3 regions of the Bacillus sp. ISL-35 genome follow, and region 1 is predicted to be linked to each of the others. Evidence: riboswitches for the same ligand, from Rfam matches in the RefSeq annotation. Region 1 holds a riboswitch; each other region holds the start of a gene.

The links. A riboswitch is a leader RNA that binds a small molecule or an ion and turns the genes downstream of it on or off. The one in region 1 is predicted to bind S-adenosylmethionine.
Region 2: linked by a shared signal. The riboswitch ahead of J7E38_RS19660 (LLM class flavin-dependent oxidoreductase) and the one ahead of J7E38_RS10690 (methionine biosynthesis PLP-dependent protein) in region 1 are both predicted to bind S-adenosylmethionine.
Region 3: linked by a shared signal. The riboswitch ahead of mtnW (2,3-diketo-5-methylthiopentyl-1-phosphate enolase) and the one ahead of J7E38_RS10690 (methionine biosynthesis PLP-dependent protein) in region 1 are both predicted to bind S-adenosylmethionine.

The regions. Positions count from the first base shown of each region.
Region 1 is NZ_JAGGQK010000006.1:254,359-262,110, reverse strand. Features, by position in the region: gene J7E38_RS10695 (M4 family metallopeptidase) at 241-1,872, shown strand; SAM riboswitch class I at 2,280-2,390, shown strand; gene J7E38_RS10690 (methionine biosynthesis PLP-dependent protein) at 2,543-3,658, shown strand; gene metC (cystathionine beta-lyase) at 3,655-4,836, shown strand; gene J7E38_RS10680 (bifunctional homocysteine S-methyltransferase/methylenetetrahydrofolate reductase) at 4,836-6,698, shown strand; gene metH (methionine synthase) at 6,679-7,752, shown strand, end outside.
Region 2 is NZ_JAGGQK010000017.1:14,245-21,996, reverse strand. Features, by position in the region: gene J7E38_RS19670 (YjiH family protein) at 1-44, shown strand, start outside; gene J7E38_RS19665 (LL-diaminopimelate aminotransferase) at 205-1,386, shown strand; SAM riboswitch class I at 1,469-1,574, shown strand; gene J7E38_RS19660 (LLM class flavin-dependent oxidoreductase) at 1,715-2,764, shown strand; gene J7E38_RS19655 (ATP-grasp domain-containing protein) at 2,794-3,753, shown strand; gene J7E38_RS19650 (pentapeptide repeat-containing protein) at 3,856-4,668, shown strand; gene J7E38_RS19645 (DUF2785 domain-containing protein) at 5,115-5,963, opposite strand; gene J7E38_RS19640 (vWA domain-containing protein) at 6,400-7,752, opposite strand, start outside.
Region 3 is NZ_JAGGQK010000002.1:357,553-365,304, forward strand. Features, by position in the region: gene J7E38_RS04950 (carbon-nitrogen family hydrolase) at 1-561, opposite strand, end outside; gene J7E38_RS04955 (pyridoxal phosphate-dependent aminotransferase) at 687-1,883, shown strand; SAM riboswitch class I at 1,946-2,053, shown strand; gene mtnW (2,3-diketo-5-methylthiopentyl-1-phosphate enolase) at 2,148-3,371, shown strand; gene J7E38_RS04965 (2-hydroxy-3-keto-5-methylthiopentenyl-1-phosphate phosphatase) at 3,368-4,030, shown strand; gene J7E38_RS04970 (methylthioribulose 1-phosphate dehydratase) at 4,027-4,662, shown strand; gene J7E38_RS04975 (1,2-dihydroxy-3-keto-5-methylthiopentene dioxygenase) at 4,699-5,238, shown strand; gene J7E38_RS04980 (Spo0E family sporulation regulatory protein-aspartic acid phosphatase) at 5,391-5,636, shown strand; gene J7E38_RS04985 (electron transfer flavoprotein subunit beta/FixA family protein) at 6,308-7,135, shown strand; gene J7E38_RS04990 (electron transfer flavoprotein subunit alpha/FixB family protein) at 7,164-7,752, shown strand, end outside.

The DNA of each region.
Region 1 (7,752 bases):
TAAAAATATATTAGTTGATTAGTCAATAAATTCTGACTTCTTTTTAAAAAAAGGATAAATGATTATTTAATGAATGTAAGGTTGCTTAATAAAAATTCCAATTATCCCCCCAAAAAATTTTCCCAACATGGTGATTCGACATTTTTAGACTTCATTGTTGAAATGTTCAGACAACTAAAGTATAACTATGATAATCTACTAATTTTTATTAGCTAGAATTCGATTTTAGGAGGAGTTCATTTGAAGAAGAAAGTCGTATCATTAAGTTTAACAGCAAGCTTGGCATTGAGCGGAATGGTTGCAGCTACGGGCTTTGCAGCACCATCAGCAGATTCTCCAGCCAAGAAATTCACAAAAACACATGGATCACCTGAATTTGTTGCAGGCAATCTGACTAATCCATCGGAAAAAGCAGCAAAGGATGTTGTTCTTGGATATTTAAATTCTTCAAAAGGAAAATATAACCTCAGTGCAAATGATAGTTTCGTAGTCAAATCACAGGAAACAGATCAGCTTGGCGGAGATGTAGTCCGCCTTCAGCAAGTATTTAACGGTGTTCCTGTCTGGGGAGCTGACCAGGCTGCCCGAGTGGATGAATCAGGAGTGCTTCAAGTCTTCAGCGGTACTGTCAGCAAAGGCTTGGGCGAAAAGCTAGTAAAGGCCTCAAATAAGAAGTCACAGAGAGATGCAATTGCAGCAGCTGAAAAAGATCTTGGCTTCAAACCAGATTACGAAGCAGCTCCATCTGCTGAATTGGTTGTTTTTCCTGCTGAGGACCAGGCAGTATATGCCTACCATGTGACATTGAACTTCCTCAGTCCGGAACCTGGCAATTACCAGTACTTTATCAATGCGGTAACAGGTGAAATCATTAATAAGTACAATGCCATTCATACTGCCGGCAAAGTCAATCCTTCTTTAACCGGTACTAATACTGTTGGTTCTGGTGTCGGGGTGCTGGGCGACCAGAAATCATTGAATACTCTACTTTCGAATGGTTCTTATTACCTACAGGACAATACTCGTGGAAATGGTATATTCACTTACGATGCACAAAACCGTCAAAGGACTCCAGGTACCCTTTGGGCTGATGCCGATAATAATTTGAATGCATCCTATGATGGTGCGGCAGTGGATGCTCATTACTATGCAGGTCTGACTTATGATTACTATAAAAACAAGTTTGGCCGGAATTCGTATGACAACAAAGGAGCAGCACTGAAATCCACTGTTCACTATAGCAGAAGTTACAACAATGCTTTCTGGAACGGGCAGCAAATGGTTTATGGTGACGGCGATGGAACTACCTTCATCCCGCTTTCCGGAGGCCTTGATGTTGTCGCGCATGAATTGACTCACGCTGTGACAGATTTTAGTTCGGATCTGGTTTACCAGTATGAATCGGGCGCACTGAACGAAGCGATTTCGGATATCTTCGGTACACTCGCTGAATTCCATGACAACAATAATCCTGATTTCGAAATCGGCGAAGACATCTATACACCAAACAAGACTGGTGACGCACTCCGCTCCATGAGCGACCCGACCAAATACGGCGATCCAGATCACTACTCCAAGCGTTATACTGGAACGTCCGATAATGGCGGAGTCCACACAAACAGCGGAATCATCAACAAAGCGGCCTACCTTCTTAGCCAGGGCGGCACACATTACGGTGTGACGGTTTCTGGAGTCGGTACTGAAAAATTGGGTGCAATCTTCTATCGTGCAAACACGGTCTATTACACATCTTCAACGAACTTCAGCCAGGCGCGTGCTGGAGCTGTACAAGCTGCTAAAGACCTGTACGGATCAACTTCTCCAGAAGTCGATGCAGTCAATAAAGCTTTTGATGCAGTGGGAATAAACTAATAGCTTCATATTCATTCAGACTGGCTCTTGTTCGAGGAGAGCCAGTCTTTTTATGTGGTCCCTTTTGAAAAACCGTTGTTTTCCGATTAAGGTCAAATGCTGCATTGGTGACCTTTTTTATAATATCCCTAGATTTTTGGTCCCCAATCTCCTTTATTGGTGCCCTCTTTTATGGATTCCTAAATTTTTGGTCTGCAATCCCTCCTTTTGAGGCCTGTTGTCCCTCATGATTCTCGTACAAAATCAAAATCCTATTTTGTGACACACGCCATTATCGATAAACGCCTTTGTCCGGCTATCTTCTGCAGTAAGTTCAATCACCAATACTTCACCGCTTTAATTAAATGATTGACAATCTTCTATAACAGCGTTAATATTTAGAGAAATTTAATAATTCAATTTATGTAATCTTATCGAGAGAAGCTGAGGGTCCTGGCCCAATGAAGCTTCAGCAACCATCAACTTTGTTGAAAAGGTGCTAATTCCAGCAAGTTTTTTAAAAACTTGGCAGATAAGAAGTTGGCTGATATTTTAAAAGTCTTCTTCTTGAGAAGGCTTTTTTGTTTTTAGTTTTCATTTTTCGCAATTATTCTGTGAGTTACTAGTTTAAAAGCGATCATTTTTAAAACAAACATTGCCTCCTGCCAATCAATCATTAGGAGTGAGTATATTGGTGAAAATTGATACCAAGTTAGCACAGCTAGGCAATAGGAGTGAATCTGCAACTGGTGCGGTGAATCCTCCCATTTATTTAACGACAGCGTATCGTCATGAAGGGATTGGACAGTCCAGCGGTTACGATTATGTCCGTACCGGCAACCCAACTCGCGAAATTTTGGAAAAGGCGATTGCCGATCTTGAAGAAGGCACACGGGGATATGCATGCAGTTCCGGAATGGCGGCAATTTGGACCGTTCTCTCGTTATTCCAGTCTGGCGATGAATGGATTGTCTCAAAAGATTTATACGGAGGTACTTACAGGCTTCTTGAGCAAGGTTTCAAAAAATGGGGATTACTTAGTACATACGCAGACATGTCTAATTTAAATGAAATCAAAGCAGCCATCAATCCTAATACGAAGGCGCTGTTTGTGGAAACACCGACAAATCCTTTGATGGAACAGGCTGATATCCAGGCGATCGCGCAAATAGCGAAAGAGAACGAGATATTGCTGATCGTGGATAATACCTTCTACACTCCCCTTCTGCAAAAACCATTGACTCTAGGTGCGGATATTGTGATCCACAGTGCGACGAAATACCTTGGCGGCCATAATGATGTGCTGGCAGGATTGATCGTTGCCAGGGGCGAAAAAATCTGTGATTCCCTTTTCCTCCATCATAATGGGGGCGGAGCGGTGTTAAGCCCGTTCGATTCTTGGCTTCTCCTTCGCGGCATGAAGACATTGTCATTAAGGATGGAGCGGCATGAGCGGAATGCCACGGCACTGGTTGAATTCTTGGAGAATCATGAAGCCGTAAAGGATGTCCTTTATCCCGGCAGAGGCGGAATGATTTCGTTCCGCGTCCAGTCTCCTGCCATGGTCAATCCGTTTTTAAAAAGTCTTTCCACGATCACTTTTGCAGAAAGTCTTGGAGGCGTTGAAAGTTTCATTACCTACCCAGCTACACAGACACATGCTGATATTCCGGCTGAAGTCCGTGAACAAACCGGCGTTTGTGACCGGCTGTTGCGATTCTCTGTCGGAATTGAGGACTGTGATGATTTGATTGATGATTTGCAAGCGGCACTTAAGAAAGCGATTGAGGAGGCTGGAGTTAAATGAGCCATCCATATACCTTCGAAACCCAGCTGCTCCATAATAAATATAAGGTGGATCCTGCAACTGGCGGAGTAAGTGTTCCAATCCAGCACGCTTCTACCTTCCATCAGTCTTCTATCGATCACTTTGGAAAATATGATTACAGCCGCAGCCTCAACCCTACCAGAGAAGCTCTAGAGGATATAATCGCAGAATTGGAGGGCGGTGTCAGGGGATTTGCTTTTTCATCGGGTATGGCTGCGATTTCTACTGCCTTTATGCTGCTTTCGCAGGGAGACCATGTAGTGATTACCGAGGATGTTTACGGTGGTACATACAGGATGGTAACTCAGGTTCTGAACCGTTTTGGAATTGAACACACATTTGTGGACATGACAGACCTAAATGCCGTGGAACAGGCGATCCGCCCTCACACCGCATTGCTCTATGCAGAAACACCTTCGAACCCTTTATTAAAAATAACGGATATCCGTGCACTTAGCTCAATTGCCAAAAAGCATGGAGCCTATACTTTTGTGGACAATACCTTCATGACCCCCTACCTCCAGCGGCCACTGGATCTGGGAGCTGATATCGTGCTTCATAGCGCCACAAAGTTTCTGTCCGGCCACAGTGACACAGTTGCTGGCCTGGCGGTTGTAAAGGATGAAAAATTGGCAAACAAGCTATATTCCCTTCAGAACTCCTTCGGCGCAGTCCTCGGTGTCCAGGATGCCTGGCTGGTGATGAGAGGAATGAAGACATTATCTGTAAGGATGGACCAATCCCAGGAAAGTGCAAGGAAGATTGCACAATTTCTAAAAGGCCAGCCTTTAATCAAGAATGTATTTTACCCAGGCCTGGCAAGTCATGCTCAGTCGGACCTTCAAGCTCAGCAGGCGGGTGGTCCTGGGGCTGTCCTTTCTTTTGAGTTTGCAAACGAAGGCCTCCTTCCTGGATTTATTAATTCTGTTAAGTTACCGGTTTTTGCAGTCAGCCTCGGGGCGGTAGAGTCCATCCTCTCCTATCCCGCAAAGATGTCACATGCAGCAATGCCTCTTGAAGAACGCAAGCTAAGAGGAATCAGTGATGGTCTCCTCCGGCTTTCAGTGGGACTTGAAAACGCCGAAGACTTGATTTCGGACTTTCAGCAGGCCTTATATGCGATTGAAGCGGTACCTGCTAACAGGGAGGGATTATAATGAATTTCCTGAAACGTATGGAAAATGAAATTTTAATAGCTGATGGTGCGATTGGTACCCTCCTCCATTCCTATGGAGCTGGTACCTGTTTCGAAGAGTTGAATCTCTCTCAGCCAGAAGCGATTGTAAAAATCCATAAGGCCTATATGAACGCCGGAGCCGACCTGATCCAGACGAATACATATGCTGCCAATTATATAAAACTTGAAAGATATGGACTTGAAGACCAGGTGAAGGAAATAAACAGTGCAGCAGTCCGGCTTGCCCGTCGAGCTGCAGGCAGCGAAGCTTATGTGCTCGGCACTATGGGCGGCAATCGCGGAATCAGGCCGTCAGCCATTCCCATCGAAGAGATCAGGAGGAGCTTCCGGGAACAGCTCTATTGCCTGCTTCTTGAAGGCGTGGACGGACTGTTGCTTGAAACCTTTTACGATATGGAAGAAATAGAGACAGTACTTGAAATTGCCAGAAAGGAAACAGATTTGCCGATTATTGCCCAGGTATCGCTTCAGGAAATAGGCATCATGCAGGACCAGACCCCTCTCCAGGAAGTTTTCAATAGACTGGAGGAGCTTGGTGCTGATATTGTCGGGCTTAATTGCAGATTAGGTCCCCACCATATGATTTCAAGCCTTGAACAAATTGAGCTTCCGACAAAAGCGTTCCTATCAGCGTATCCCAATGCTGGTTTGCCATCCTACACGGATGGAAAGTTCCACTATGAGGGAGACCCGGAATATTTCAGGAAAGCCGCCCGCAGCTTCCGTGACCAGGGCGTCAGGCTAATCGGCGGCTGTTGCGGAACCACCCCTGAACATATTGAAGCATTAGCTGATGAGCTAAAGGGTTTGCAGCCAGTCATTGATAAGAAAATTTCGGCAAAAAAAGCCAGGGTTGTGGTCGCTCCAGTAGATGTTAAACGGCCAGAAGCTCCCCTGCATGAATTAGTAAAAGAACGCCCTTCGGTGATCGTCGAGCTGGACTCTCCGCGGAAACTTGATACTACCCGCTTTTTTGAAGGAGCGAAGGCTTTAAAAGAAACTGGAATCGATGCCCTGACACTGGCGGATAATTCTCTTGCGTCACCAAGAATTTCAAATTCCGCCATCGGCCATTTGGTAAAAGAAAAGATCGGAATGCGGCCGCTTGTCCACCTGACTTGCAGGGACCGGAACATTATAGGGCTGCAGTCACATTTAATGGGGCTGCACACACTTGGCCTTCATGATGTCTTGGCAGTTACCGGAGACCCCGCCCGTGTGGGTGATTTTCCAGGAGCCTCTTCTGTTTTTGATGTTTCTTCCTTTGAATTGATCGAGATGATCAAACAGTTCAATTCAGGACTCTCCTACTCTGGCAAAGATTTAGGCCAAAAAGGCGCCTTTTCCATCGGAGCGGCCTTCAATCCAAATGTGCGCTCCATTGATAAAGCTGTCATGAGGATGGAAAAGAAAATCAAGGCTGGTGCAGATTATTTCATTACCCAGCCGGTCTACTCAGAAAAAATGCTTCTGGCAGTCCATGAAGCCACAAAGCATCTGGATACACCAGTCTATATTGGACTGATGCCGCTTACGAGCAGCAGGAATGCAGAATTTCTCCATAATGAAGTTCCTGGCATCAAGATTTCACAGGAAATACTCGAAACGATGGCGAAATTCAATAATGAACCCCTTCAATCCAAGAAAGAAGGCATTGCCATCACGAAGGGTTTGATCGAGGCTGCCGCAGAACTATTTAACGGGATCTATTTAATCACCCCTTTCATGAACTATGAAATGAGTGTCGAATTATCTGGATATGCCAATGAATACAGCAGCCTTCTAAAGAGGAGGAAACAAAATGTCAACTTTGTTAATTGAGCAGATGAAGCAAAAAATCCTCATCATGGATGGTGCAATGGGAACAATGCTCCAGCAGGCTAATCTTTCCGCAGATGACTTTGGCGGTGAAGAATTCGAAGGCTGTAATGAAATCCTGAATCTTACTGCACCCGAAGTGATTGAACATATACATCGAGAATATTTCGCTGCTGGCGCAGATATCGTAGAAACCAATACATTCGGTGCCACGAGCCTGGTCCTTGACGAATACGGTTTAGGCCATAAAGCTTATGAAATCAACAAGAAAGCCGCATTGATCGCCAGGGCAGTTGCAGACGAGGGATCTTCTCCTTCCCAGCCCCGATTTGTGGCTGGCTCGATGGGACCCACAACGAAAACATTGAGTGTTACCGGGGGTTCCACTTTCGAGGAAATGTCGAAAGCATACGAAGAACAGGCCCTCGGCTTGATCGATGGCAAGGTGGACATGCTGCTTCTTGAGACCAGCCAGGATCTGCTAAACGTCAAAGCAGCATATAGCGGTATCAAGCGCGCTTTCGAACAAAGCGGCAAAGAACTTCCGATCATGATTTCTGCCACAATCGAACCCATGGGTACTACACTAGCCGGCCAATCGATTGAAGCATTTTATATTTCGGTTCAGCATATGAATCCCATTGCCATAGGGCTGAACTGTGCAACAGGCCCTGAATTCATGCAAGAGCACCTTCGCTCTTTGTCTTCCCTCTCCCAGTCCGCAGTCAGCTGTTATCCTAACGCTGGACTGCCGGATGAAGAAGGTCAATATCATGAAACTCCAGATACTCTTGCACAGAAACTTTCCGATTTTGCCACACAAGGCTGGCTGAATATCGTCGGTGGCTGCTGCGGTACCACTCCGGCCCATATAAAGGCGATTTCGGAAAAAATGAAAGAACGGGCGCCAAGGCAGACAGAAGTAAACCCGCTTCATATGGTATCTGGAATCGAACCTTTCATCTATGATGATCCAACCTTAAGACCGATCATGGTTGGTGAACGGACGAATGTTATCGGTTCGCGGAAATTCAAACGCTTGATTTCCGAGGGGAAA
Region 2 (7,752 bases), on a different contig from region 1:
TTACACTTATCATTGTTGCGCCAATCGCACACTTTTTGTTTTAATTTAAAACCTATTTTATGAGCTGCCTGGCAGCTCATTTTTTTATTTTTTCCTAGAACTGATAAAGTGAAACTGCTATAATCGATTTTATATTTAAAAAATTCAGAGGAATCAACTTCCATGAGAACATCATGAATCATTGAACAGTAAAGGGGATTGTCCATGAATATTTACGGATCAGAAAAGATCAGAAAGATGACTTCGAGCATTTTTCAGGAAGTAGTAGACAGGAAGCAGCTTGCATTGATGAATGGCAAGGATGTCATCGACTTAAGCATTGGAAGCCCGGATTTCCAGCCGCCAGTATTTGTGATGGAAACACTGGCGAATTATTCTATGGATCCCGGTAAATACGGCTACACATTAAAGGGCATAGCCGAGTTTAATGAAGCAGTGAAGTATTTTTACAGTCAGCGATATTCCGTTGAGCTTGATGAAAAAACAGAAGTATTGCAGTTGATGGGTTCACAGGATGGGCTTGCGCATTTGGCGACTGCCATCGTTGATCCGGGGGATTATGTCCTGGTTCCAGATCCAGGATATCCAATCTATGAAGCTAGCGTTACGATTGCTGGCGGGGAAATCTACCCTATGCCACTGTTGGAGGAAAATAACTTCCTTCCTCAGCTAAATGAGATTCCAGAGGAAGTTTTGCAGAAAACAAAAATGATGATTTTGAGCTATCCTGGAAATCCAGTTACTGCACTTGCTGACAGGGTCTTCTTTGAAGAGGTAGTTGAATTTGCCAGGGTACATAATATTTTAGTCGTCCATGATTTTGCGTATTCTGAATTGATTTATGATGGGAATCCTCAAATCAGTTTCCTGTCGGTACCTGGTGCCAAAGAGGTTGGCATCGAGTTTAACTCATTATCAAAAACCTTCAATATGGCTGGCTGCCGTATTGGTTATGTTGCTGGTAATGCACAGGTCATCAATCTTCTGGCATCATTCAAATCCCATATTGATTATGGAGTCTTCTACCCGATCCAAAAGGCAGCAATTGCTGCACTGACATCTGACTATTCGTTTCTTGATCATCAGTTAAAGCAGTATGAAGCACGACGGGATGCTTTGGTCTCAGGTTTCAGGAACAGCGGATGGCAGGTAGCCAATTCTCCGGCCACGATGTTTGTCTGGGCTAAAATCCCTGCTGGATGGAAGTCTCATGATTTCGCCTTCAAGTTGATTGATGAGGAAGGGATTGTTGTAGTTCCAGGTGACGCATTTGGAAAGCAGGGAGAAGGATATGTCAGAATTGCCATGGTACAGCCTCCCGAAAGACTGGTAGAAGCTGCACAGAGGGTAAATAAGTTTTTGCTGGGTTTTCCGGTAGGAAGTTGAAATTTATTTCGGTAAACGAATTGACTTTTGGCTGAATTTAGAATATTATCACTTTAACGAACTAAAATTTAATAAGCATGTCTTCTTATCAAGAGAGGTGGAGGGATAGGCCCTGCGAAACCTCGGCAACAGGTTCTGAATGAATACTGTGCCAATTCCTGCGGACAATTTTGTCTGAAAGATGAGAAGAGAGTATAAAAAGGCTCTCTTCTTTATGAAGGGAGCCTTTTGTCTTAGGGGACTATAAAATGGTCTCTTAGTTTTTGTTTTTAATACCGACTTAACAGGTTGGTAAACTCGAGATTATTGGGACAGAGGAGAGGGAAGAATGAAGTATGGATTTTGGCTGCCGATTTTTGGCGGATGGTTAAGAAATGTTGAGGACGAAAAGATGCCACCAACTTTTGATTATGCAAAGAGAGTGGTTCAATCAGCAGAGGAGTGGGGATACTCTACAACTTTAATTGCAGAATTATATTTGAATGATATCAAGGGTCCTGAGCACGATTCTCTTGAAGCGTGGACAACCGCTGCTGCATTGGCTTCAGTGACCGAAAAAATCGAAATCATGGCTGCGGTAAGACCCGGATTCCATAACCCTGCAGTTACAGCAAAAATGGCAGCAAACATTGACCAGATCAGCAATGGCCGCTTTACTCTGAATGTGGTTTCAGCATGGTGGGAGGAAGAAGCGCGCCAGTATGGCGGTATTTTTACCGAGCATGATGAGCGTTATGATCGCACACATGAATTCATCGACGTATTGAAGGGGCTTTGGAGTGAAGAAAGCTTTTCATATGAAGGCAAGTTTTATCAGCTGAAGGAGACGAAGCTGTTCCCTAAACCGATTCAGCGTCCGAACCCAATTTTATATGCTGGCGGCGAAAGTCCGAAGGGAAAACAAACCATTGTTGAGAAATGTGATGCTTATGTTATGCATGGCGGAACGGTGGAAGAAATCGAGCAGAAGATTACTGATATGAAAAATCGCAGGGCTGCAACATCAAATACTGAACTGTCAGAGTTCGGAATGGCCGCTTACGTCATTTGCCGCGACACTGAGGCTGAAGCATTCGCAGAGTTGGAACGAATTACTTCTGTAAAAGAATCCAGTGCCTATGCAGGCTTCAAGGACTTCACCAGCAAATCACAGCTCGAGCAGCAAATCCAGCTACAGGATTATTCTGTCTCTAATCGCGGATTGCGCCCTAATTTGGTAGGAAGCCCTGACCAAATTGCACAGCGGATTTTACAGTATGAAAAAGCAGGTTTGGGATTGCTCCTGCTGCAATTCTCCCCACAACTGGAAGAGATGGAGAGATTTGCGAAACAGGTTATGCCGCTTGTGGAGGCAAAAAGAAAACAGCTGACAGTTTGATAGATAAATAAACGAAGGAGATGAGGATCATGAGCAAAGTTTATATCATCCATGAAAACAGTGAATGGACGATCCACTTAACAAAGCGTCTTGAGGAGCTGGGAGTTCCTTTTGAAGAATGGCATCTGGACGAAGGGCTGTTTGATTTGTCAAAGGAGCCGCCAGAGGGGATTTTTTACAGCAGAATGAGCGCTTCTTCCCATACAAGAGGACATCGCTTCGCACCCGAATATTCGGGACAGGTATTAGCCTGGCTGGAGGCACATGGCCGGAACGTGTACAACGGATCAAGGGCTCTTGAACTGGAAGTCAGCAAAGTGAAGCAATACCTTGAGCTGAACAAGCATGGGGTAACGACTCCACGGACAATCGCTACCGTTGGAAAGCAGCAGCTGCTCGAAGCGGCAAAACAATTCGAGGGAAGAGCCTTTATCACGAAGCACAATCGAGCTGGAAAAGGGCTCGGAGTCCAGTTGTTTCAATCTGTTGAAGCACTGAAAGCATATGTGGAGAGCCCGTCCTTTGAGGAACCTGTTGATGGAATAACACTCATCCAGGAATATATCCAGTCACCTGAAAGTTATATTACTCGCTGCGAGTTTGTCGGCGGAGAATTTGTCTACGCAGTAAAAGTGGATACTTCAGAGGGGTTTGAGTTATGCCCGGCAGATGCCTGCCAGATCGGCGACTTGTTCTGCCCAGTAGGGGAAGAAGTAGAGGAAAAGCCGAAATTCCAGGTGATTGAAGGCTTTGATGATCCTGTTATTGAAAAATATAAAAGAGTATTAGACTCAAATAATATACAAGTAGCCGGAATTGAATTTATCAGAAATGAGACGGGTGAAATCTTTACCTACGACATCAATACAAATACGAATTATAACTCAGACGCGGAAGCAAAAGCAGGTAAATACGGGATGTTGGAGCTGGCGAAGTTTCTAGAAGCACAGCTGATTGCGGAATATGGAGCAGTCGCCAAGACCCGTTAAGGTTCAGAGCAGGGATTAGCCCTGCTCTTTTTTTGTTTATTGAATGAAGGATTTATGTTAATTTTAATTTAACAAGTTCTGGTAATGGAGAGAATGAGAGAAATGACTAGCCGATTGATTAAAAATAACCTGACAGCTGATTGTGAAAGCTGCTTTGGATTATGCTGTGTGGCTCTGCCGTATGCGAAATCAGCGGACTTTCCTGTTGATAAAGAAAGCGGTTTGCCTTGCAAGAATTTGCAAGCGGATTTCCGCTGTGGAATTCATGGAAAACTTCGGGAAGAAGGATACAAAGGATGTACGGTATACGAATGCTTTGGGGCTGGCCAGAAGGTTTCCCAAATCACCTATAAGGGATTTGATTGGCGAAATAAGCCAGAGCAGGCTAAGGAAATGTTTGATGTTTTTCCAATCATGCAGCAGCTTCATGAAATGCTTTGTTACCTGGATGAAGCTCAGGCATTGAAAGAGGCCAATTCACTTCAACTTCAACTTAAGGATATCTATGTCAAAATAGAGCAGCTCACGAACTTAGATGCAGGGGAAATTCTTGCTTTGGATATCCCCTCCTATCGAGCAGTTGTAAACGAACTGCTGTTACAGACAAGTGAATTGGTCCGAAGTAAAGTGAAAAGCGAAAAAGAAACAAAAGGCAAGAACCTGCTTGGAGCAAAGCTTAGACGTGCTGATCTAAAAGGCTCTGATTTCCGTGGAGCTTTGCTGATTGCTGCTGATCTCCGAGAAGCGGACCTAAGGGTGTGTGATTTTATCGGTGCAGACATGAGGGATGCTGATTTAAGCGGAGCTAATCTGGAAGGCAGCTTCTTTTTGACTCATGCTCAAATTAACTCGGCCAAGGGAAATGATCGGACCAGGCTGCCTTCATCTTTGAAAAGACCAAATCATTGGAGGTAATTAAATGGCAGCTATCATCATATTGATAGGCAGTATTTTTAGCGTGCTCGCCGTTGGGTATGGAACAAAAGTGTGGGACAACAAGAAATAGTTTTTTACATTGGAAAGTATGGATGTAATTTGAAACTATTCTGGATTTCTCTCGGATTTATTAACAAGGGGGAGAATAAAAGAAATAGTCATTGTTTATTCCTAAATTCCTGGTTTTGCTACTGATCGGCTGTACAAATCATATTGATCATTTCAGTCCATAATTTTAAGGTTGAATACGCTGAGTCATTAGAAGACGAAGTTTAAATAACGGATAGTGTTACAGGGGTGCTGCCTGAGAGCCGAGAAAAATCAAACCGGAAATTCTTATGGATGGCTTTTATGGAATCCCTATTAGAGATGAGATCGTTCTGGAAAAGAAATTAAATAAAAATGCTCAGTAAAACTGAGCATTTTTAAACTAAAAGATTGGCCTTTAAAATACGTTCGATTTCTTTACGAGTTTGAGTGCCTCTTTCGAGAAAAAGTAACCGGAAGTAAAGTGCTTTCAGGAATTGATTTAAGTTAGTATGCTTCCGAAAAAAAGTTGGTGAAAAGCCGTTGCTGGCTCTGATTTCTGTTACTTCAGCCGAAAGTTCAGAAACCCAATCTTTTAAGATGTCATCATTCATTTCCTTTTCCATTAGAGAAATTATGGCAGCAATCAGCCGCTCATCTTCCTCGTCCACATAAGCTGTTTCTATTAGTATGCATCTCCTGATCGTATCCAGACATTCGCTTGCCAAAGTCTTATCGAACAAAGGGTGCTTAATGGCTTCATCCAGTAAATCGGCACCATGAGCGATGCTATGCGCCCAGCCTTTTTCTTCGACGTAACCCCGTGTATCTTCTTCCTCAAGAAGATATTTCATGCTGCTTTCAATGGTTTTTTTGACGGTATCTTCAGATAGAAATCTCTCTTTGCGATCTTTACCTAAAACGAGAGCAACCACCAGTGAAGAAAATGCCCTGGTAAATACCGAGTCATCGTTTTTTGAACCTATGCGTAAAAACAAATGGTTCTGATCAAGACATGTTTGGAGTAAATACTCCATTTGCTGATGATTTAAATAATCCTGGTTAATGACGTAATAAAATGTAGTGTAAATCAGTTTGTCTCTTAATTCCGGGTCAGTCGAGCCAATATAATCAACCATATGTTCAATAAGTGTATCGAGGTCTTTATGTATTATCGTTTCAGGGTTATTAAAATCCAGTCCTTTTAGTTCTTTTTTCAAAGAGTCGGTCGTTACCAAGCTATTCATCCTCCATTCTAGTAAATATTTTACCATGTATTTCAAATTTGACTAGAAATGACCAGGGTATATTATACTGATTACCTGTCTATCCCTATATCTCTCACTACTAAATTAATACTCAAAGGGATTTTCCTCCCAAAATAAAAAACCCTTGCAAAGGCAAGAGTTTTCAAATCTATTCGTTATTCTGCTGTTTCCTTTGATGTGATAAGTAACAGAATCGTCCATTCAATACAAAAAAGGGTGAGCCCTAAAAAAAAATCCAGTATTTTCTCTCGCATGTCCCGCCAACTCCTTGAAGAGATTTACAACATAATTATAGGTTCATAGTGAGTTGAAGAGTTGGCCTGAATATGAGAAATAGTTGAACAAAAGAAGGATAATCTGTGAACAAGCCAAGTGGCCCTCTAATTTGAGGGCCACTTGTTGATCCAGCTTCTAATTACCATGTATCTCCGCGTTCTCTCTTGAGTTCTTTCATTTTTGCCACCCAGTCGTCTACTCTTTGCCTGATTTCTTTGCTTTTTGCATCTGCTTTTTCACGATTGGTTTTGGACATGGCGTAGTGGAGTTCCTTCATGGCTTCGCTTCGTTCAAATCCCCAATCCCGGAGTTCTGAATACTGTTCTTCGGTGATCCACTCGTTTTCGGCCATGATGGCAGCCGCGTCAATGATTCGGTGCGCTTCTTTTCTTCCAATCGTCCATAATTCAAGCGGGTATTTTTCTGCCACTTTGTATTCCTCGACCATATCCCAGCCGTCAGGTGCCATCGTAAACGCGAATGCAAGGTCGAGCGTGGATGGAAGCCATTCGTACTGGATCGTGTTTTTCAATTGTTCAGGATTGTCTGCTTTGAAATATTCACCGTTTCCGGCTTCAGCAACAGCTTTTAGTTGGTCTTCAGCTTTGCTGTCTACATCGAATCCGATGATGTTTACAGAATGATTTGCGTTATTTGCCACAAGTTCCTTACTTGCCTGAACCGGGTCTCCATCGCATGTTTCCGCGCCATCGCTGACGATATAGATGGTTACATTTCCTTCATGGCCGGAGCTCATCTCAGCAGCTTTTGCGATCGCTCCTGCGAGCGGAGTCCAGCCTTTGCTTTCAAATGAGTCGACGGCTCCATTGAAGTTTTCCTTCGAGTATTTCCCCATTGGAAAAACCTCTTCGATTCCAGAACAGGATGCTTCTTTATCAGAATCTGAATCCGATCCCTGGTGACCATAGACGACAAGGGAGACTTCTGCAGACTGACCGATGGTTTTGGCAAAGCTTTTAACTACATCCTTGGCGATATCCATCTTCACTCTGCCTTCTGACTGCTGCAGCATGCTGGAGCTTGCATCAAGCAGGATTATGGCTTTCTCTGCAGCTTTTGTTTCCTCTTCGCCTTCCGTCTTCTCAGGATCTGGTAAAAATGGCTCTTCAAAATAAGGCTCATACGCATTTGCTTTTTCAATTACCTGCTGATAATGTGGACTCGCTAATAAAGAAATAAGGCCTTTTTTTATGGTCTCCAGGTCATCTGTTCCCTTAGCTAATTGATGAAGCTCTTCCGGAAGCTTGGTTTTAAGTTCTGGATCCAGCTCTGGAGTGTTGAATCCGATATCCTCGATATCCTTTTCATATGTAAGGTCATCCATCATTGTACCAGGCTTTAATTCCTTCAGGATTTCCTCTGAAACTTCCAGACTGATTTCCTTCAATTGTCCTGGCAGCTCCTGTTTTGCAGCTTCCTTTTTAACCTCCTCTTTCGGAGGGGTTTCGGCCACAACCTCTTCATCAGGTTC
Region 3 (7,752 bases), on a different contig from region 1:
ACGGGCAATAAGCAAAGCGCGCCAGTGTTCAAGCCGCTGGATCGGCCATTCAGCGACAATGAAAAGTGCTTCAACGTCCTGGAGGGCATGGGCACGCACCCATTCTGGGAAGCGGATGTCATAGCAAATCAGCCCAGCGAAATTATGTCCGTCCAAAGAGAACAAGCCTTTTTCATTCCCGGCAGCGAGATATAGGTGCTCATCCATAAGCTGGAACAGGTGAAGCTTACTGTATTTTCCCGCAAACTCACCATTCTTGTTATATATGAGCATTGTATTTTCAATGCCAGCTTCTGTTTTGTTGGCAACGGAACCGCCAATAAAATGGGTTTGGTGCTTCACAGCTGCTTCACGTAAAAAAACTTTGGCTTCCTGGGCTCCTTCATCGGCTGTGCCATTCAAATTGGCCAGGTCATATCCGGTTGTCCATAGTTCGGGAAGGACTATTACATCTGGATCATGAGAACTTGCCCGGTCAATCATTCGGGATGCAGCATCATAGTTTTTTTCAGGGTTTCCGAAAGCAATATCCATTTGCAGGCATGCTATCTTGAGTTTCATAAAAAGTCACCGCCATAGTTTCTGAAAATTATATCTTTACAAGTTACTATTTACGTTATATCATTTGTGACTAGAATTTCAAATTAAAAAATTTTAAATTTATAAATTATTAAGCAGGTGAGAGAATGGAATTCGAACAATCAGAATTATTGAAAAGCCTGCCCAGACAGTTTTTTGCTTCGCTCGTGCAAAAGGTGGGCTCTTATACTGAAAAAGGGGCCGATGTCATCAATCTCGGACAGGGGAACCCTGACCAGCCGACACCGGAACATATTGTAGAAACATTAAAAACGGCGGCAGAAAACCCGCTGAACCATAAGTATTCACCATTCCGGGGATTTCGTTCGTTAAAAGAAGCGGCAGCTGAGTTTTATAAAAGAGAATTTGGCGTTGATCTTGACCCTGAAGAGGAAATTGCCATCTTGTTTGGCGGCAAGGCTGGCCTCGTGGAAATTCCTCAATGCCTGTTGAACCCTGGAGACTCGATCCTTGTTCCGGATCCTGGCTATCCTGACTACTGGTCTGGAGTGGAGCTGGCAAGGGCAGAGATGATAAAAATGCCGCTAAGAGAAGAAAATGGCTTCCTCCCTGACTACACAGAGTTAGGAGCCGAAGAACTCGAAAAGGCAAAATTGATGTTTTTGAACTATCCCAATAATCCCACTGGTGCGGTTGCGGATCAGGCATTCTTTGACCAGACAATTGATCTGGCGCAAAAACATAATATATGTGTTGTCCACGATTTTGCTTATGGGGCGATTGGCTTTGATGGGAACCGGCCATATAGCTATTTGCAGTCAAAGGGTGCCAAGGATGTCGGAATCGAGATTTATACTTTATCTAAGACGTATAATATGGCCGGGTGGCGAGTGGGTTTTGCTGCCGGCAATAAGAGTGTGATTGCCGCAATCAATTTACTCCAGGACCATATGTATGTCAGTTTGTTTGGCGCGATCCAGGAGGCTGCAGCGGAAGCATTACTCGGATCCCAGGAATGTGTAGCGGAATTGAATGACTTGTATGAATCAAGAAGGAACATACTCATTGACGGTTTAACAAGTATTGGCTGGAAGGTCACTGCACCGAAAGGGTCCTTTTTTGCCTGGCTTAAGATTCCTGATGAATTCACCTCATCGGTCGATTTTGCTGACTTTCTTCTGGAAAAAGCCCATATTGCCGTTGCACCTGGAATTGGGTTCGGCGAGCATGGTGAAGGCTATGTGCGTGTAGGCTTACTCACATCTGAATCGAGATTGAAAGAAGCTGTCACCAGAATCGAAAGCTTAGGAATTTTCAAAAAAGATATTGACAATGATTTGTGAACCTGACATAATCCTAATTAATAAATTTACTTTAACCAATTAAATAACTTAATTAAATTATTTTCTTATCAAGAGCAGGCGGAGGGACGAGCCCGATGAAGCCCGGCAACCGATCCAGCATAATGCTGGGCACGGTGCTAATTCTTGCAGCGAAAGCTGAAAGATAAGAAGAGTTTAGTGAACGTCCTAACCTCTTCTTTTTGAAGAGGTTTTTTTTATGCCCCGCATAGCCGGGAAAAACCAGTTTTGAAGGGATTGATCTTCATGAGTGAAATTACAGCAACTTACATTGTCCATGATGCTAAGCATAATCCAGAGAAAAAGGCGGAGGGCATCGCACTTGGTTTGACAGTGGGATCCTGGACAGACCTTCCGGAACTGGACCAAAAACAATTAAAAAAGCATAAGGGAAGAGTGGTTTCGGTTGAAGGCAGTGGCCTGGACGCAAATTCTGATACTGTGGCGACAATTAAGATCGCTTATCCGGCAATCAATTTTTCTCCGGATCTGCCGGCAATTCTTACAACTGTTTTCGGCAAGCTATCGCTAGACGGAAAAATAAAGCTAGTCGATCTCGAATTTGGAGATGAATTGAAAAAAGCTTTTCCAGGTCCCCGTTTCGGAATTGAAGGAATCCGCAATAAGCTGGGTGTTTATAACAGGCCATTACTGATGAGTATCTTCAAAGGAGTGATTGGCCGCGATCTTCCATTCCTGTTAAAACAGTTAAAAGAACAAAGTCTTGGCGGAGTTGATCTGATCAAGGATGACGAAATTTTGTTCGACAATGAGCTTGCTCCTTTTGAAAAGCGAATCATATTAGGAAAACAGGTCCTTGAAGAAGTCTATCAAACTACCGGTCACAGAACCCTGTATGCTGCTAATCTGACAGGCAGAACCACTCAACTGAGAGACAAGGCCAGAAAAGCAGCTGAATTGGGGGCGGACGCATTGCTGTTCAATGTTTTTGCCTACGGACTTGATGTACTGCAGGAGCTAAGGGAAGACGATGAGATTGGCATTCCCATCATGGCACATCCAGCAGTAAGCGGTGCGTTAACAGCAGCCGATGAATATGGTTTCTCCCATTCTTTGCTGCTCGGAAAACTTCTCCGTTATGCTGGTGCAGATTTCTCCCTGTTCCCATCACCTTATGGCAGTGTCGCCCTTGAAAAACAACAGGCTCTATCAATCGCTGAGGCATTGATTGCCGAGGACGAGTTCAAGAGAACATTTCCAGTCCCATCCGCCGGTATACATCCAGGAATGGTTCCACTTCTTATAGAGGATTTCGGATTGGATTCAATCATCAATGCTGGCGGCGGTGTCCATGGCCATCCCGGAGGAGCACAGGGAGGCGGAAAAGCTTTCAGGCAGGCAATCGACACAGTTCTCGATGGTAAAGCCCTTGAGGAAGGTGCTCTTGAATTCGAAGAACTTAAGGCAGCAATCGACCTTTGGGGCCTGGCTAAGGCGGTGGCAAAATGAGCCAGCCAGTCATTTTCTGTGATTTTGATGGAACAGTAACCGAAAAGGATAACATCATAGCGATCATGAACCGGTTTGCTCCAGAGGGCTGGGAAGAACTGAAGGAAGGAGTACTGAACCGTACGATTTCCATCAGGGAAGGGGTCGGCAAAATGTTTTCCCTCCTTCCAGTCAGCCTGAAGGATGAAATCATTGAGTTTGCCGTGAAAAATGCGAGGATTCGTCCAGGGTTCCAGGAATTCCTTGATTTCGCGAAAGAGGAAGGGATCCCGGTCTATATCGTCAGCGGCGGCATTGACTTTTTCATTGAACCGATCATCAAATCATTCGGACCGATTGAAGGCATTTTTTGCAATGGCTCTGACCTCTCAGGCGAATCAATTAAAATTGAATGGCCGAACAGCTGTGATGATCAATGTTCAAATGATTGCGGGTGTTGTAAGCCATCAATCATGAGGAATCTGGGTCATGACGGAATCTATAAAATCGTCATCGGTGATTCCGTGACCGACCTTGAAGCAGCTAAACAGGCAGATTACGTGTTTGCGAGGGATTATTTAAAAGATAAATGCGAAGAATGGAAGATTCCATATACGCCTTTTGAGACATTCCATGATTGTATTGAAGCTCTTAAAATTCAGACAGGGGTGAGAGGATGAGCATTTTAGAAACAAAATGGCAAGAGCTGGCTGATGTGAAAGACGAATTAGCTGAGCGTGACTGGTTCATGGGAACGAGTGGGAATCTGGCGATTAAAGTAGAGAGTGAACCGGTGCAATTCCTTGTGACGGCTAGTGGAAAAGATAAGCGGAAGCGGACCGATGAGGACTTTTTACTTGTTGATGAGTATGGCCGGCCGGCAGGGGAAACTCACTTAAAGCCTTCTGCCGAAACGCTTCTTCACGTTGAGGTCTATAAGAAGACCAATGCTGGCTGCAGCCTTCATGTCCATACCATTGACAACAATGTGATTTCCGAGGTGTATGGTGACAGGGGTGAAGTTCAATTCAAGGGACAGGAATTGATTAAGGCATTTGATCTTTGGGAGGAGGATGCCATTCTCAAAATTCCCATTATTCCAAATTATGCTCATATCCCGACGCTGGCTAAAGCATTTTCCGAACATGTAAAAGGGGATACTGGAGCCGTCCTGATTCGTAATCATGGTATTACTGTCTGGGGCAGGAATGCATTCGAAGCCAAGAAGATCCTTGAAGCAACGGAGTTTTTATTCCGTTATCAATTAAGACTGCTTGAACATAAACCCTTCCAACTTTTCAAAGTGGTTTAAAAAACATAATTTTACTCATAAAAAGGAGAGATTCACATGGCATACATCGTAAAGCAGAATACACAGGAAAGAATTGGTGAGGAACAACAGGTAGAAGCATTCCTGAATGCTCAGGAAGTCATTTATGAGAAATGGGAGATCAATAAGCTGCCCGCCAGCCTGCAGGAAAAGTTCCTGTTATCTGACGAAGAAAAGCAGCAGATCCTTGATGTATTCAAGGCTGAAATTGAAGATATTTCAGAACGACGCGGCTATAAAGCTCAGGATGTCATTTCGCTGTCTGATAATACTCCAAATCTTGACCAGCTGCTTGCAAATTTCAAGCAGGAGCATCACCATACAGATGATGAAGTAAGGTTCATTGTCAGCGGGCATGGTGTATTCGTGATCCAGGGAAAAGATGGTGAATTTTTTGAAGTATTCCTAAATCCGGGAGATTTAATCTCTGTTCCTGAAAATATCCGCCACTACTTTACGCTTCAGGAAGACCGCCAGGTGGTCGCGGTCAGGATTTTCGTTACCACTGAGGGCTGGGTGCCAATTTACGAAAACGAAAAAGTAAGCCAGTCATCATAAAAATTCGCAAACTTTGTCGAAGAAAAAAATTTCGGGAATGAAAATTGTCTTATTTTGCGATTCTATTTACATTCATCCAAGCATTTGCAATAATTCTTCAAGTAATCTATTTATTTTATTAAGCAATTAAAGTAGTAGAGGAGATTTTAGAAGTGTATCAAACGCAAAATGCTTTATTGAAAGAAATTGATCGCGTCCGGGAATTGATGATAGCTGCTGCACTCGAAACTGGGTATACAAGTGATGAAACAGTGCGGCGCAGCCAGGAACTTGACACCTTGATTTATGAATATCAGGCATTGTGCAGGGAAATAGAAGTGCAGCGGCAGAAAACAAAAATCCTCTTCAGACAATTGATCTTGCTTACCAAGAAACAGTATATTTTGTCACATGCTTAAATGTTCAGATGAAAAACTAGGCCACCGCTGGCCATGGCGGTGGCTATTATATTTAGGAAATTTCCTCCTAAACAACACCCAAGTAAATTACCCCTCCAAGGAAATCCACTAAAACCCATCACAGAACACAAGAAAATGTAACAATTTGCTCAAAATTTCACGAGAAAATGACTTTGTGTGATTTTTATCATATTTTTATAAGCTTATTTTATATATTTTTAACATAGAAAGGTTTATATCATCACATAGAATCCACCCACATCATGTTGATCTCAGCGGATTGCCAGCTTATCCATTTGGTTCAATGATCGATGCACATCCAAGTTTATTTACCTCAAATTTCACTATTAATATCATCTTTGTTTTTCACTTTTTCAATTGTTGGTACTATGCTTGTAATGCGATTCATATATCGTACTACACAGCATTTTATTTTTATAAGGCCGTGAAAGGATGTTTCCTCATGAGGAGAAGAAATCAATCAACATGGCCTTTGCATAAATAGTTGTTTTCTGACGTACCCGTTTATCTAATCTCGATCTTTCGATACAGCAGAGTGATGGACCGTATATTGTCCCTCTCTTTCAAGAAGAACGGCCTATATAGGAAAACAGCTGAAAGTAACCGCTTACAATTTAATAGTTTTTATTTCAAGGAGGGGAAAAGAGAGTATGCATATTGTCGTATGTGTCAAGCAAGTGCCCGATACAAAGATCATTAAAATCAATCCCAAGACGAATACTCTTGACAGGAGGAGTGCACCTGCAATATTGAATCCTTATGATGCCCATGCTGTGCAGGAAGCGGTCAAAATCAGGGAGAAAACAGGTGGAACGATTTCTGTTTTGTCCATGGGGCCGCCACAGGCAGTCGCTGTCATCAAGAAAAGTGTTGAAATTGGCGCAGACCAGGGTTACTTGATCTCTGACAGAGCGTTCGCGGGTGCAGATACACTGGCTACAAGCTATGCTCTTTCCAAAGCGCTCGAGAAAATTTCGAAGGATAAACCAATCGACCTTGTCATTTGCGGAAAGCACGCGATTGATGGTGATACAGGTCAAGTAGGACCAGGTATTGCCCGGCGTCTTGATATTCCGCCAATTACAAATGTTATAGAAGTTTCAGAGGTTAATAAGGATGAAAAATATGTTCATATCAAACGGAAGCAAATCGCCGGCTATGAGGTCCTTCAATCACAGCTTCCTTGTTTATTGACAGTCGAAAAAGAGATTAATGACATCGAGTATGCTCCGATGCCGAACATGATCAAGGCTGCCAGATATGAACCTGTCATCTGGTCTGTGAATGATCTTGAGGATGTTGATAAAACCCAGCTTGGCCTAAAAGGGTCTCCAACAATCGTTGGCAAGATGTTCAGCCCTCCTAAGCTGGAAGGCGGAAAAAGACTGGAAGGAAACCCGGATTCTCAGGTGGAACAGCTTATGGGAATTTTGCTGGAACGAAAAGATTTATTGAAATTAAATACAGCCAACTCTTGATTCCGATTTTTGAAGGGGGAATAAAAGGATGCAAGAAAACCAGGGAGTCTGGGTATTCATTGAAGTAAATGACGGAAAGATCGAAGGAGTGTCGCTGGAATTACTGGGTGCGGGCAGAAAGCTTGCAGACAAGCTCGAAGTTCCGCTTGCCGGAGTGATGCTAGGTGAAGGTGTCCTGCCTTTAGCCAACGACGTAATATACGCCGGTGCTGACCAGGTTTATGTTGTAGACCATCCAGTCCTGAAAGATTACCGGACTGAGTCATTCATGAAAGGGGTTTGTATACTGGCAGAAAAATATAAACCCGAGATTTTCCTTTATGGTGCGACACCAAATGGAAAGGACCTGGCCAGTGCGGTTGCGACTGATTTAAGCACCGGGTTGACTGCTGACACGACCATGCTTGACGTTGATGTCGAGAAAAGGCTGCTTGAGGCAAGCCGTCCGGCATTTGGCGGCAATATCATGGCCACGATCCTATGCAAAAAGCACAGGCCGCAAATGGCAACCGTAAGACCTAAAGTCATGAAAGCCCTCGAAACTGATACTGGCCGTAAGGGAGTCATCATTGAAGAAGAACTGGAACTTAGAGAAGAGGACATGCGCACAAAAGTGC